Regions from separate parts of the Peribacillus sp. S4 genome, predicted to be linked through region 2. Evidence: riboswitches for the same ligand, from Rfam matches in the RefSeq annotation. Region 2 holds a riboswitch; the other holds the start of a gene.
The links. A riboswitch is a leader RNA that binds a small molecule or an ion and turns the genes downstream of it on or off. The one in region 2 is predicted to bind thiamine pyrophosphate.

Region 1 (7,811 bases), 2.7 Mb from region 2:
TTTTTGTCCTGTAGCAGGATTAGGAGTGGAGAAGGTTTTTTTTGAAGCACTTTCTACAAACTGACCATTAATATAGAGCTTTTTTGGTCCTGTTAAAAATTTTTGCAGCTTTCCACTTACTTCTAACGTTAGATTTGTCATTAATTACCCTCCTGAATAAAATGTTTATCTTGGGCAAAACATGATGACTTATTGTTAACGCTATGATTGCCAATTTTTATGATAAATGAAAAAAAGGGAATATTCAATCTATAACATTCGACAGAATATCCAAGATTTCTTCATCTATTAAAAAAATGTAGTATTATTTTGTCAAGACATGTGTAATTACTATAGCAAAAATGAAAGTTAATAGTTAAAATGAAAAAGGATAAAATAACAAGAAGGTCTAAAGTTCTTCAGGAGGAATATATGGGAAATAATGCGAAAATGATATCGCAGCGTAAGTTACTTGGTGTTGCGGGTCTTGGATGGATGTTCGATGCACTTGATGTCGGTATGCTTTCTTTCATCATTGTTGCATTAAAGCAGGATTGGAACTTAACCAGTGAGCAGGTTGGCTGGATTGGGAGCATAAACTCCATAGGAATGGCTGTTGGCGCCGTATTCTTTGGTGCGATGGCCGACAGGGTCGGACGAAAGAATGTCTTTATCATTACTTTATTATTGTTTTCGATCGCAAGTGGCCTGTCTGCAGCAGTCAGTACACTCAGCCTGTTCTTGATATTGCGTTTTTTGATTGGAATGGGACTTGGGGGAGAACTTCCGGTTGCCTCGACATTGGTCTCTGAAAGTGTTGAAGCGAGTAAAAGGGGAAGGGTTGTCGTCCTTCTTGAAAGCTTTTGGGCGGTTGGCTGGATTTTGGCAGCACTCATATCCTATTTCATCATACCGGCTTATGGTTGGCGGGTTGCATTATTATTGAGCGCAGCTCCAGCTTTATATGCGCTGTATCTACGCTTGAAACTGCCGGATTCACCAAAGTATACGGAACTTGAAAAAAAGCAAAGACCATCTGTATTAAGCAATATGAAAAGTGTCTGGAAAAAGGATTACTCCCGTCAGACCCTTGTATTGTGGATTCTATGGTTTTGCGTGGTCTTTTCCTATTATGGGATGTTTTTATGGCTGCCAAGTGTGATGGTCCTTAAAGGCTTCAGCATGATTCAAAGCTTTGAATATGTTTTGATCATGACGCTTGCACAGCTTCCGGGTTATTTTTCAGCTGCATGGCTGATAGAGAAGATGGGACGTAAATTCGTTTTGATCACATACTTAATTGGAACGGCCGTCAGTGCCTTTTTCTTTGGATCGGCAGAGGGGCTGGCACTGCTGATAGCTTCCGGAATGTTCCTCTCTTTCTTCAACCTAGGGGCATGGGGGGCACTTTATGCGTATACACCTGAACAGTATCCAACATCAGTTCGCGGTACAGGGGCTGGGTTAGCTGCAGGGATCGGGAGGATTGGCGGTGTTCTGGGACCTTTGCTTGTAGGGTATTTAGTTGCCGCAGACACCCCGATTTCTTCGATTTTCACCATTTTTACAATTGCTATTTTAGTCGGGGCAGTTGCCGTGGCTTTTGGGAAGGAAACAAAGAATACCGTTTTGACATAAACAAAGGATGTGGACTGCATGCAGTCCCCATCCTTTTGTTATTTAAAGTCTTTTATTATTTTTAAAAGGGATTCGGAGGCAGTCTTCGGATTATCTGCATTCATGATGGCCGATACGACTGCGGTACCTGATAGTCCGCTATCAGAAAGAGCGGAAATGTTATCGGCAGTGATACCCCCGATGGCTACTGCGGGAATGGATACGCCGCGGCAAATTTCCCCCAGATCCTCAAGTGCCATTAAGGTTGCATCTTGTTTGGTCTTGGTGGGGAAAACGGAACCGACTCCGATATAATCCGCTCCATTTCGTTCGGCTTCGAGAGCTTCTTCAAGAGTGGAGACAGATACACCGACAATCATATCTACAGGAACCATTTTTTTGACGACAGGCAGTGGAAGGTCATCTTGCCCAATATGAATTCCGTCCGCTCCAACCGCAAGTGCTATATCCACCCGGTCATTGATGATAAGGGGAATGGAAAGCTCATTCAATAACTGTTTTAATGCAGATGCTTTTTCATAAAAGGAGAGGGAGGAATTGTTTTTCTCTCTAAGTTGTACGATCGAGACTCCTCCTGAAACCGATTGTGCAATGATTTTGGTCAATTCTTCTATTGCTATGGACTCTTCCGTAACTAAATACAGGCTTAAATCAATTTGGGACTTCTTCACTTATTTTCACCTCATGCATCCAGATTTCCTTATCCATTCTTGATATGGCATCGATTAATCGCACACGGAAAGTACCTGCTCCTTCATCCTTTTGAAGGGTTGAGGCTGCCAGTTCCCCTGATATGCTCATTGTTGAGATACCGGCAATTGCGGCAGAATAGAAATCATCGGTGACTCCGGAAAAAGTTCCGATAAGAGCAGTGGACATGCAACCGGTACCTGTAACATTAGTTAAAAGGAGGTTCCCGTTATCGATGATGGACGTATGCTTTCCATCGCTGACCGCATCCTTAGCTCCGCTGACCACGATGATGCAATTCAGTTCATTTGCCGCTCGTGCAGCCAGCTCTGCATTGCTAATCGCAAGTTCCCCCGAATCCACCCCGCGTGTAACGGTATCCCCACCCATCAATGACAGGATTTCACTCGCATTTCCGCGAATGATTTGGAAAGTAACCTTACTTAGGAGCTCTTTGACTTGCTCTGAACGATAGGAGGTGGCACCAACTCCCACCGGGTCCAAAATGACCGGGATGTCCAGGGCATTTGCCGTTTTACCGGCAATCTCCATTGCTTCCAAGGCTTTATCATCGATCGTTCCGAAATTCAGGACCAATGCATCTGCTAATTTGACCATATCCGCCACTTCTCTTGGGCTCGATGTCATTACTGGTGAACCTCCGATGGCAAGGGTGGCATTTGCACAGTCATTGACCGTAACAAAGTTGGTGATTTGGTGAACGAGTGGTTTCCTTTCTCTTACCTTCATAAATAAATCGGCTGAAGAAACCTTCATAACAAGTCACTCCGTTCTTTTTTTGAATATGAATGAAAATGATGGACAGGTCCATGACCTTTACCGATTGAAAAGCTATTGCGTATCGCTTCGGAAATATAGGTCTTGGCATGTTCGATCGACACTTGCAATGGCAGTCCATTTGCCAGGTTAGATGTAATGGCGGATGATAGGGTACAGCCCGTACCATGAGTGTTTTTTGTATGAATGCGCTCTCCCTTGATCCAGTGGAAGTCAGTCCCATCATAAAAAAGATCATTTGGATTTCCTGCTGCATGGCCGCCTTTAAGTAAAACGGCTTTGGAACCCATTTCTTGTATCGAAATGCATGCCCTGTAGAAATCTTGTTTCGTCCGAATCGGGAAGCCAGTAAGTACTTCCGCTTCTGGTACATTGGGTGTTACAAGATTTGCAAGCGGAAGCAATTCCATTTTTAAGGCAGAGATGGCCTTTTCGTCGAGCAAATGATGGCCGCTTTTGGAAATCATGACAGGGTCAAGGATAACGATGGCAGGCATGAAGGTTTTAAGGGACGCAGCGACCGTTTCCACGATTTCTTTTGATCCAAGCATGCCTATTTTTACTGCATCGACAGGAATATCTTCAAAGATAGCTGCAATTTGATCCGATATGATAGCTGTTTCAATGGGCTGTACAGAACGGACTTCCATTGTGTTTTGGGCAGTTACGGCTGTGATGGCAGACATTCCAAATACACCATGTGCAGAAAACGTTTTTAAATCCGCTTGTATTCCAGCACCGCCCCCTGAATCAGAGCCTGCGATCGTTAATGCTGTTTTCATAAAAAAACCCCTTCATATAATTATTTTTTAGCAGTATTTTAAGTAATATGAAAGCTAAAATCGCCCCTGCGAATGAACTGAACATAAAAGCCGGTAAAAAACCAAAAAGAGCAGCTTTTTCTCCCAATAGGAGGGTGGCAAGCGGATAACAGGCCAGGGAACCGAGAAAGCCGGTCCCGATCACTTCCCCTAAACAGGCGAATTTTAAGCTTTGTGTTTTTCGGTAAAGGATGGCGGCCAAAAGTGCACCAATCATGCTGCCGGGAAAGGCGAAAATTGAACCGGTACCAGACATGTTTCTAATGATGGAAACTAAAAAAGCTTGTGTCACCGCATATGCAGGCCCCAATAGAACCGCCGTCAGGACATTTGCCAGATGTTGAATAGGAAAGATTTTTGCAAATCCTGCAGGGATGAAAATAAATGAACTGGTAAGCGTCGTTAAAGCCGTGATCATGGCAGTCAATGTCAGTTTCTTGATAGGGTTCATCCTCATGTCAACCACCTACAGAGGCCAATCCTGCTCATTTTGAACCATGTCCCAGAATAAATATTCATATCGGGAAGTAACCAAAAAGTGCTTTTCTAATCTAAGAAGTTCCTTTTCAGGCATGCCTTCCGTCAATTCTTCCAACAAAGCGATCAGCCACTTGTGTGCTTCCCCGAATTCAGGAGATGAATAGGACCTTATCCAATCTGCGTAGCGATTGTTTTCCAGTGCTGCTCCATTTTGTTCTTTTAATAGCAAACCGATTTCATAATAATCCCAAGCGCAGGGAAGGAGACAGGCGATCAAGTCTGCCAAAGTTCCATGCTGAGCTGCATTTAGCATGTAACCTGTATAGGCTAGAGTGGTTGGAGTAGGTTCTGTATTTTCCAATTCCTTGGAGCTGATCCCGAATTCGGAAGCATAATGCCGATGAATATCCATTTCCACTTGAAGGGTTTCATTTAAAATACACGCAAATTTTGCCATGGTTTCGATGTTATGGGCTTTGATGACACCTAAAGCAAAGAGCTTGGAATAATCCATGAGATAGACATAGTCCTGCTTCAGGTAATAGGCAAATTTCTTTTCAGGAAGTGTGCCGTTTCCAATTGCCTGGACAAAGGGATGTGAATGGTTCCTTTTCCAAATCTCTTTTGCCCGTGCATGCAGTCTATCACTGAATGTTTCTAATTTTGTATTCTCCATTGTTCATCCTCCTATAGAATGGCTCCCTTTGCCTTTGTTAAATAAAAAACCCCGTTCCTGAATACGGAACGGGGTAGATGGATATAGTCTGTAAAATGGACGATATCATCCACTTCCCTCCGCCGGTATGAGCCGGTTCAGGTTCAAAGGGTCCGGAACTAATTCCATCTCAGTCTTAAAAAAGACTCCCCTAGTGGTGTGAATTGTATGTAATTACTGACATCATATCAGAAAGACAAGAAAATGCAACCCGTATTTGAAAGAGGAATCACTTTATGTCCAGGAAAAAAGGGAGAACCAGGTAATTGACTTTTGAAGATTATTAGGATAGAATCATTTCTACATCATTATATATTGAATTCTTATCCAGAGAGGTGGAGGGACTTGGCCCTAAGAAACCTCGGCAGCGGACCCGTTTAGGGAACTGTGCTAAATCCAACAAGCATATGCTTGGAAGATAAGAAGAGCCGAACGGACACTGTCAGCCTCTTCTTAAATTAGAAGGGGCTTTTATTTTTGGGAAATAACGTTTAGTGACATACTAGAAAAGGTATATATAATTTGGTGAAATCAAACAAGTTGATAAAGTTTAGCTAACTAGAATCAGGCACTAGGACGGAAAGGAGCCATTTACATGGCAGAATTATTTAAGAGGATTGAACAGAGGAAGGCAAAACTCATTGAAGAGCTATTGGCCAATGGAGTATACAAAACCTCTGATGAAAGGCACCTTTATGATGCCCCATTAAAAGTACTTGAAGATGAATATAAGATTGTTATAAATAGACCTAATAACGAGTCACCTTCTGAATGGATGACATAGTAATCGGAATACAATATTTGGGTTTTTGGATAAGGGATATGATGTAAGCATTCGCAGTCTACACTAGTGGATGCTTTTTTTGCGTTTATTAGAAAACGACACAAATTATACATAATTAAATAACAAAATAGGTGTTTTGTCACATTTGACCTATAAAATAACACATTTAATTTCTGGAAAATAGTTGATTTTAACTAGTGATTTCATTATGATAAAAGTGTAAAAATATTGAATAAATGGGAGGTGGCTATGATGCATTGCCGTAAGGTAACTATAGAAAAAGTAGAAGAGAAGAGACAGGAAATGATAAAGTTGGGAGCGATTTACGGCTTAACAAGTCTGCTGACTGTACAAGCCAGCCAAGAATTGGATACGCTATTGAATGCGTTAGCAAGTAAAAGAGATTCTGAATATTTTTCCCTTCAAGAAGCATATAGGTATTTTTAAATTAGCAATTCGACCTGTATTAATCTAAAAAAGCTACTGCTCAAGGCAATAGCTCTAAAGAATTATATTTAAATATCGACACGTTTACCTAGAATGATCAAATCCCGCTCAATGCCATCCATCTCGGCAACTTGAGGTAAATGTGCCCATTCTTCAAACCCGAATTTAGAAAAAAGCTTAAGGCTTGGTGTATTATGGGCGAAAATGAAACCCAATAAAGTCTTAACACCTAATTTTGGACTCAATTCAATTGCCTTTCGAATCGAAATTTGTCCAATTCCTTTTCCCCGGAAATAATCATCAATGTAAATGCTGATTTCGGCAGTGGAATTATATGCCGGTCGGCCATAAAAGGATTGAAAGCTCATCCATCCAGCGGTTTTCCCTTCTATAGTAATGATATATAGCGGTCTACTTTCTGAATGATGTTCCTCAAACCATTTAACCCTCGATTGGACGGATACAGGTTCCGTATCTGCCGTGACCATCCTTGAAGCAATTGTCGAATTATATATTTCAACAATTCTGGGTAGATCAGATAGTTCTGCCTCTCTAAACTCTATGTGTTCTTCCATGATTTAAACTCCTAACTATCATTTATTCAATCTCCAGAATGAAGGGTAATCCCGTTTTTGGTTTTAGGGACGTTGAATGAAACCCAATCCATTGAAAGTTTTATATTATCATACACTCTTTATTCTTTATCTGACAATTCTTTTTTATGTTAGTACTGCAGATTTTTTGGGTATGAAAAAGATTAAATACTTCTAGTAAATAGACAAGAGGAGAACCAAATGAAAAAATTGGCAGGTATATTGATTATCGTACTGGTTATATGTTTTGCTGCATATGAATTTCAGGCCTCGGAGTCGGAAGATGTGCAAAGGGTCATGGCTTTTGGAGATTCATTAACCTATGGAAAAGGGGATAAGGACGGGGAAGGATATATAGATGGCCTTGAAGATGAATTGAATAATCCCCAATCGGAGCAAAAAGTGAGTTTTTGGAATTACGGTATTAAAGGCCAGGAAACGGATGGGGTGATGAAACAGCTAGATGATTACCGAATTAAAACGAAACTTGATGAAGCCGATACTTTCATTGTTTTTATTGGAACGAATGACTTGATCAATAGTAATGGCGGGAACTTGGAGAAAATAAGTGACCGAAAAATCAATGAGGGTAAACGGGAATATATCAACCATCTGAAAAAGATTACATCAACACTGATAGAGGCAAACGATAAAGCGGATATTCTGGTAATAGGACTATATAACCCAATTAAAGACAATCAAAAACTTGAAAAGCACATTCGCGATTATAACGAGTCAATAAAGGGATTAGCCGATAAAGGTGAAAGGATGTTATTCATTCCTACAAATGATCTTTTTGAAGATGAAAAGAAAACAAAGTATTTCAGTGATAAGTTACATCCGAATGAAAAAGGGTATCAGCTCAT
Region 2 (7,811 bases):
AACAGGTCGGAAATGCAATTCTTTACAGACGGGAGCACAAGCTTGCTGTTGGTGGGCGGCGGGATTGCCACGGCATTGCCTCTTTTATATTTTGCAAAAGGGGCCGAGAAGATCCCGTTATCGATGCTTGGCATTTTTCAGTATATCGCTCCGACCTTATCTTTATTGATCGGGGTATTCGTCTATCATGAAAGTTTCACCAAAGCACATCTTTTAGCCTTTTTGTTCATATGGTCAGCCTTGGCTGTTTATACACTATCCATAACGAAATGGGGGCAGGCAAGTGCCCGCAGGTTCAAAGGCAAAGGGAATATTGGTGCTTGAATAGAAAAAAATGCTTGGGGAATTTTCTGCCCAAGCATTTTTTTATGTCGACATTCAATAAAACGGATTTATGGCATAGGCGAAATGCCAGGGTCATGAAAGGTATATCTTCGAACCTATTTCAGAAACAATACAATTGGAAAGGCTGGCAGGACTGTTATCGGGCTTGGCACGGGGGTTATTTAGTTGGAATTGTCTATAGAAGGAACTATCCAGGGAAATGATATGCGTTGTCAGAAATGCTGATATGGTGGCGAATGGCTTTCTATTGCTATTTAATTCATCGATGATTCCCTGTGCAGTGGTAATCCCGATCCCGTGGCCATAAAAGAGGTTATTCCCTAATAATATGGCATTTTCACCTTGCCATTCAGGGGTTGCCAAGTCGTGATCAGGGTTTTTGAAGTAAACGCAATCACCTGGTAAATAATCCCTTCCTTGATGAATAATGAGAGCCATATTCTGTGGAGGGCGAAAGTCATATAAAAATAGGTCTGAAAAAAGATGGTCGAAATTCCTAGGGCCGATCAAATCCAAAATCGCCTTTAAAAAAGTGACGACCATTGCTGTACCGCATTCGAAGGCATAAAGCCCTCCATTCATGAAAATGTCAACGAGCGCAGCATGAGGGAGAATCCCTGGCTGGAGGGTAAAGGTGCCATCCTTTGAAAGGTGCCAATAACGTTGATTGGATTGAGACTCCTCAAGTGTGGAAAAATCCGGACCGCTTTTATCCAACGCAATAGCTGCCTCTATGACTCGGTTCCTCAGCTGTATCTCGAAATTAAAATCCCCAAAGTTCCGGTATTCAAAAACGTTAGAATCTTCCGCCAAGCATTGAAGAGTTTCAAGCGATTTGGCAGAGGCTGTACCTGGTTGGATTTGACTGACATCTAACCATTTGTGATTAATCTTTATCATGACATATCCACCTTTTGCTTATGAAATTAAGGGTTTAATAAAACAAGTAAACAAAAATGTCTACATGTAATGCTCATTATATGAATGCTTGAAAAGAAATGACTATTTGCAAGTATCCTGAAGTGCCAGGAATACATTTCCAATTAGAGAGAAGAAGCAAATTAGTATTCCTTTTTCCCTATGAATTGATATAATGAGAGAGAAAAGTTCATATGTGCGAGAAATGTAGGGGGGCCAGTACTGCTGGCTGAGATTGCATCCATTAGATGCTGACTCTTTGAACCTGATCTGGGTGATGCCAGCGGAGGGAACATATTATGACTGATTTTCTGTTTTGTATGTTAACGTCCGAATTCATCTTCGGGCGTTTTTTGCTTTTTTATCCAGTATTTGAATAGCCCTGGAGCCCTATTATGGTTCCGGCATATGAATCTTATAAGATGTGTAGGAGGATAATGACTTGAATAAATTCTTACCACTGTTAACTTCGTTCTTCCTTTTAGCTGGATGCGGAGCAGGCGGAACTAATGAAAAAGAAGAAGCATCTAAAAATGAAAAATTAAAGAAGGTATCGGTCGTGCTCGATTGGACACCGAATACAAACCATACAGGATTGTATGTAGCCAAGGAAAAAGGTTATTTTAAAGAACAAGGTCTTGATGTGGAAATTATCATGCCAGGTGAAGCTGGAGCTGATAAGCTTGTCGCTTCAGGGAAATCTGAATTTGGCGTGAGCTATCAAGAGGGCATAACGCAGGCCCGCGTACAGGGTGTGCCGATTGTTTCGGTAGCTGCCGTCATCCAGCATAATACTTCGGGATTCGCTTCCCCTGAGGCTAAGGACATTACGACTCCCAAGGATTTTGAAGGGAAAACGTATGGTGGCTGGGGATCTCCGGTTGAAAAGGCCATTATTGATTCACTCATGAAAAAGGAAAATGCGGATGTAAATAAAGTGGACATAGTCAATACAGGAGACATGGATTTTTTCACTTCGGTTAAAAGGGATATAGATTTTGCCTGGATTTATTATGGTTGGACAGGCATTGAGGCTGAGTTGCGAAATGAAAAGCTTAATATGGTGTACTTAACCGAATACTCTGATAAGCTTGATTACTATACGCCTGTTTTGACTACAAATGAAAAGATGATAAAAGAAGATCCCAAGACTGTTAAAGCATTCGTCCATGCAGCTTCGAAAGGGTACCGGTATGCGATTAAGAATCCTGATGATGCAGCAGATATGTTAATTGAGTCTGCACCGGATCTTGATCCAAAACTAGTGAAGAAAAGCCAGGAGTGGCTTGCAGCCAAGTATCAGGATGATGCTCCGCGATGGGGTGAACAAAAGCTTAAAATTTGGAAGAATTACAGTGAGTGGATGACTGAAAATAAGCTTCTTGAAGGTGATTTCGATCCTGAAAAGGCATTTACCAATGAATTTTTACCAAAATAGGAGGAAATACAATGGCCAATTCATTAATTAGTATACAAATTATTCCTAAAGGGGAAAATGTCATCCCTATGGTCGATGAAGCAATCAAGATCATTGAAGAATCAGGTGTCAAGTATGAGGTTCACCCGCTTGAAACGACAATGGAGGGGGAGCTTTCCGAGCTTTTTGCCGTGATAGAAAAAATGAATGTAAGAATGATTGAAATAGGATCGCCGAATGTCATTTCCCAAGTGAAAATATTATATCAGCCAAGCGGGATTACGATGGATACGTTAACGGAGAAATATCGGGCATGATCGGAAGGGGAATTTGGAAGAAGGGGGCTCCCTTCTTTCTTTTATTATTGTTGCTGATAGTATGGGAGTCAGTGACAGTCTTATTGAAAGTTGAAGAATGGCTGCTTCCCGCTCCATCGGCCATTTTCATTGAAGGAATTGAGTCGTCCCGCAATCTTTACGGACACCTTATATCCACAACCGAGCTTGCGTTGTCAGGTTTTTTTATTGGAAGCTGCATCGGCTTATTGATCGCGGCAATCCTGCACCTATTTCCAGGTGTGAAGGAAGCGGTTTATCCTCTGCTCATACTATCACAAAATATACCTATCATTGTTTTGGCGCCGCTTTTGGTGATCTGGTTTGGCTTTGGCATGCTGCCTAAGTTAATCGTGATTTCACTTGTATGTTTTTTTCCGGTTGCGGTCGCATCATTGGACGGTTTTCGCCAGACACCATACGAGCTTAAGCATTATTTCAAGATGATGGGAGCGGGGAAAAACCAGTTATTTTGGAAGCTGGAACTTCCTCACTCGATCCCGTTCATTTTCTCCGGCCTGAAAATTTCGGCTACCTATAGTGTAATGGGTGCGGTTATTTCGGAATGGCTTGGGGCAAAATCGGGGATTGGTGTTTATATGACTCTCGCTTCTTCAGCGTTCAGGACAGATCGGGTGTTTGTAGCCATTTTCATCATTATGGGAATGAGCCTGATTTTTTTTGGAATCATCACTTTCCTGGAGAAATACTTGGTTTCTTGGAAGAGAAAGGAGGGCGAAAAGGGTGAAGCTGGAAATTAAAGACGTATCCTATTCTTTCGATGGTAAGCAGAATATATTGGAGAATATGAATTTCCAAGTGAATGATGGGGAATTCGTTACGATCCTTGGGCCATCGGGAAGCGGTAAAAGTACATTGTTCCACTTGATCGGCGGGATTTTGAAGCCTGATCATGGCATCATTTCATTGGATGGTAAAAAGATAAATGGCTTAAAGGGACATATCAGCTATATGCCTCAGCAGCCTTCCCTTTTACCTTGGAGAACGGTATTGGAAAATGTTTTGCTTGGAAGTGAACTTGCTGGGACCAGAGATAAAGAAAAGGCAAAAAACCTTTTGATGAAAGCTGGTTTAGAAGAATACGATAAAGCATATCCCCATGAATTATCTGGAGGCATGAAGCAAAGGGCGGCATTCATTCGGAGTATCTTAAGTCCACAGGACTTGATGTGCCTGGACGAACCCTTTTCTGCCTTGGATGAACTGACTAGATTGCAAATGCAACAATGGCTGTTGTCTGTTTGGGAAGAAAATCGGAGGTCGGTGCTTTTTGTCACTCACAGCATAGATGAAGCGGTTTTCCTATCAGATAGAATTTATGTGTTATCAGCAAAACCGGCTGCTGTCATCAAAGAAGTGAAAGTTCCATTTTCAAGGCCAAGAAGAGAAGAACAGCTTCTTAGTGATGAATTTATTCATTTGAAGAGAGAATTATATGCAGCACTCAAGCCAACTTTCACTACTTAAGTAAGGAGGCGATACCATTTGAGAATCATCGACAGCCATATCCATTTGGATAAGTATGATATTGTTAAGCGGAAGCAAATCCAAAAAGACATGGAAAAGGTTCAGTTGGAATCCTTGCTGACTGTTTCCATGAATTTGGCTTCTTCGATTAACAATTATCAGCTTTCACTTAAAGATTCACGAATTAAGCCTGCCTTTGGTTTTCATCCAGAGCAGCCCCTCCCGAGTGATGAAGAAGTGTATGAATTATTGAGCTGGATACGGGAACATCGTCACGATATGGTTGCCATAGGCGAGGTTGGGCTGCCCTATTACTTAAGGCAGGAAAACCCCAATATTGATAACACAGCATATATAGTGATACTGGAGAGGTTCCTGACCTTAGCTAAAGAGATTGAAAAGCCGGTTATCCTTCATGCCGTCCATGACGATGCACCTATCGTTTGTGACCTTTTGGATAAGCATCAAATTACAAGGGCACACTTTCATTGGTTTAAAGGCGATATCCGGACAGTTGAAAGAATGGCCGAAAAGGGCTACCGCATTTCGATTACACCTGATGTTTGTTATGAGAGGGAAATACAGGAATTAGTTTCGGCCTATCCACTTAAGCTGATGATGATAGAAACGGATGGACCATGGCCGTTTGAAGGGGTTTTCAATGGGGAATGGACCCATCCCGGCATGATGCATGAAAGTGTGCGTCAAATTGCTTCGATTAAAGGATTGCCGATTGAGGATGTCTATGAAGCCCTTTATCAAAATACGAAAGATTTTTATCATATATAAAGGTACCGGTTATTATATCCGGTACCTTTTTTCGTTTGGCTCTTTTCGTAAAGATTGTTGTTTTTAAAACGAAACTATTTAAGGTTGATTGGAGAGGAAGTGCGAGACTCCTGCGGGAGCAGCGGGACAGGTGAGACCCCACAGGCGTTTACGCCGAGGAGGCTCACCGCCCGCACCAAGGAAAGCGAGCCTCTGGAGGGGAAATCAACCACAACTCACTACCTGGTAAATAGCAACAAATTATGTGAAAACAGCCTTTCGTTTAAAGAAAGGTCCTTTTAACCTTTTCCCAAAAGGAATTGTCTTTTAGCTTAACGGTCTTGATGACCTTACCGCTTAACCGGACCTTTACCTTTTCGACATGATTGATGCTTAACGCTTCATTGTCCATTCCGACGATCGGATAGCTTGGTCCGTTTTGTTCAAGGTGGACGGTCAACGTCTTAGCACCGCTTAAGATGAATGAGGAGCCTAGGGTCCGATAGGTATTATTATTGACGGAAGCAAGCTCGCTCACTTGGAAGCAAGGGAGAAGGGGATCGACAACGGCCCCATTGACCGATTTATTATAGGCGGTGCTTCCGGTCGGAGTCGCAATGATGATCCCGTCCCCGCGAAAAGTTTCAAAATGGAGTTGATCAATGAAAATATCCATGATGAACGTTTTGGTGATCGAAGAGCGGATACTGAGTTCATTAAGGGCATAGAAGGAGGGCTGATCGTCCAATTGGATAGAGATGGTTGGATATTTACGCACCTCGATTTGCTCCCTTGTCATGGCTTCAATCATTTTATCACTGTCTTCCAAGTGGAAATCGCAATACATATTCAAGTTACCTGTCGTGGAAATGCCCGCATATAAACAGTCATCCCTGAACCCGGTTTTACGGGCTGCCTGCAGGAATGTGCCGTCATCACCGATGCTTACGATGATGTTCGCTTTTGTGAAATCCTGGATGACTTCATACGAATGTTGCTCCGCCAAGTCTGATAAGTATTCAACCTTGCTGAGCATCTCTTCATTCGGTGCATGAAAAAAATAAATATTCCTTCGAGTATCCATCGTATCCCCCCTAGTATGTATGGTGATGAAAGGGCTTTCTAAACCCTGTTTATAATAAATGAAATTTGTGCAAAATGGACCAATGCATTTCCAATTTGAGGATTATTTGCTACAATTTTATATGTCTTAGTTTATCATGGAATGAAACATTTTTGGTATTAGTTCGTATGGTAAGAAGGATACATATATTTAAGGGGGAAAACAGATGAATGGAAAGCGTTGGGCTGCACTTGGAATCGCAGCCGTTTTATTTTTTGTATCTATTGCTGTAGGGGCGGCCACTACTCTATTTACAGCGGATACGGAAAATATCATTGATGAATTATTTGCTTCCGAAAGTGCATTTTACGAGGAAGTCATAGAAGGCGATGATTACACTAATGTTATTGCCGTATTTGATGTAGAGGGCACGATTCAAGATACAGGAGAAGCCTCATTACTTAGTTCAGCAACATATAATCACCGTGCCTTCATGGATAAGCTGAAGATGGCAGAGGAAAATGATGATATCAAAGGGATTATCCTTCGAGTGAATTCTCCAGGCGGCGGTGTCGTCGAAAGTGCAGAGATTCATGAAAAGATCCTTGATATCAAGAAAGTGAAAAAACCTGTTTATGTATCAATGGGGTCTATGGCTGCTTCAGGCGGATATTATATTTCTGCACCAGCCGACAAGATTTATGCCAGCCCAGAAACGATGACGGGTTCACTTGGAGTCATCATGCATGGGTATAATTACGAGAAGCTGGCCAAGAAGTATGGTGTCGAGTTCGAAACCATCAAAAGCGGACCACACAAAGATATTATGAGTCCAACCCGGGAAATGACTGGGGAAGAACGTGAAATACTGCAGAATATGATTAATAATTCTTATGATCAATTTGTAAAAGTCATTGCTGACGGACGCGGAATGACAGAGAAGGAAGTAAGGGAAATTGCTGATGGACGCATTTATGATGGACGTCAGGCTAAAGAAAATCATCTAATCGATGATTTCGGCCATTTGGATGATGTAATTGCCGCAATGAAAACGGATATCGGTAAAAAGGATGCTCAAGTTATCCGTTATACAGATGAGGCAGGTTTCGGTTCATTATTCAGTATGGGTGCGCAAAAAATGTTGGGAAATGATGTGGAAACGGCAGTCTTGACAAAAATCCTTTCCTCTTCAAATTCTCCACGCTTAATGTATTTGTATGCGGAATAGGGGGGCTGAAGGATGACGGAAAGAAATGAAAACAATGAACAAATCGCTTCATCCAATCTAATGGCAGATCAAGAGGTTCCCGTTCAGCAGGAATTTACATCAGCCAAAAAGGCTGTGGGTGATGATGAAGTCAAAAAAGTGCATTTTGCTGGTTTTTGGATGAGGTTTTGGGCCTATTTAGCCGATCTATTGGTTATCGGAAGCTTGAACCGGATTTTGATTCATCCCATCTTTAAATTTTATGAAGGG

Region 1: linked by a shared signal. The riboswitch ahead of tenA (thiaminase II) and the one ahead of ACJ9PY_RS19475 (ABC transporter substrate-binding protein) in region 2 are both predicted to bind thiamine pyrophosphate.

What each region holds. Positions count from the first base shown of each region.
Region 1 is NZ_CP175708.1:1,418,488-1,426,298, forward strand. Features, by position in the region: gene ACJ9PY_RS06835 (aldehyde dehydrogenase family protein) at 1-141, opposite strand, end outside; gene ACJ9PY_RS06840 (MFS transporter) at 412-1,617, shown strand; gene thiE (thiamine phosphate synthase) at 1,656-2,288, opposite strand; gene thiM (hydroxyethylthiazole kinase) at 2,269-3,084, opposite strand; gene thiD (bifunctional hydroxymethylpyrimidine kinase/phosphomethylpyrimidine kinase) at 3,081-3,887, opposite strand; gene thiW (energy coupling factor transporter S component ThiW) at 3,856-4,377, opposite strand; gene tenA (thiaminase II) at 4,393-5,082, opposite strand; TPP riboswitch at 5,180-5,284, opposite strand; SAM riboswitch class I at 5,442-5,546, shown strand; gene ACJ9PY_RS06870 (Fur-regulated basic protein FbpA) at 5,717-5,905, shown strand; gene ACJ9PY_RS06875 (aspartyl-phosphate phosphatase Spo0E family protein) at 6,155-6,352, shown strand; gene ACJ9PY_RS06880 (GNAT family N-acetyltransferase) at 6,421-6,927, opposite strand; gene ACJ9PY_RS06885 (GDSL-type esterase/lipase family protein) at 7,147-7,811, shown strand, end outside.
Region 2 is NZ_CP175708.1:4,099,246-4,107,056, reverse strand. Features, by position in the region: gene rarD (EamA family transporter RarD) at 1-324, shown strand, start outside; gene ACJ9PY_RS19480 (protein-glutamine gamma-glutamyltransferase) at 418-1,245, opposite strand; TPP riboswitch at 1,463-1,572, shown strand; gene ACJ9PY_RS19475 (ABC transporter substrate-binding protein) at 1,706-2,701, shown strand; gene ACJ9PY_RS19470 (MTH1187 family thiamine-binding protein) at 2,713-2,997, shown strand; gene ACJ9PY_RS19465 (ABC transporter permease) at 2,994-3,776, shown strand; gene ACJ9PY_RS19460 (ABC transporter ATP-binding protein) at 3,766-4,503, shown strand; gene ACJ9PY_RS19455 (TatD family hydrolase) at 4,522-5,292, shown strand; gene ACJ9PY_RS19450 (NAD kinase) at 5,555-6,355, opposite strand; gene sppA (signal peptide peptidase SppA) at 6,561-7,562, shown strand; gene ACJ9PY_RS19440 (RDD family protein) at 7,575-7,811, shown strand, end outside.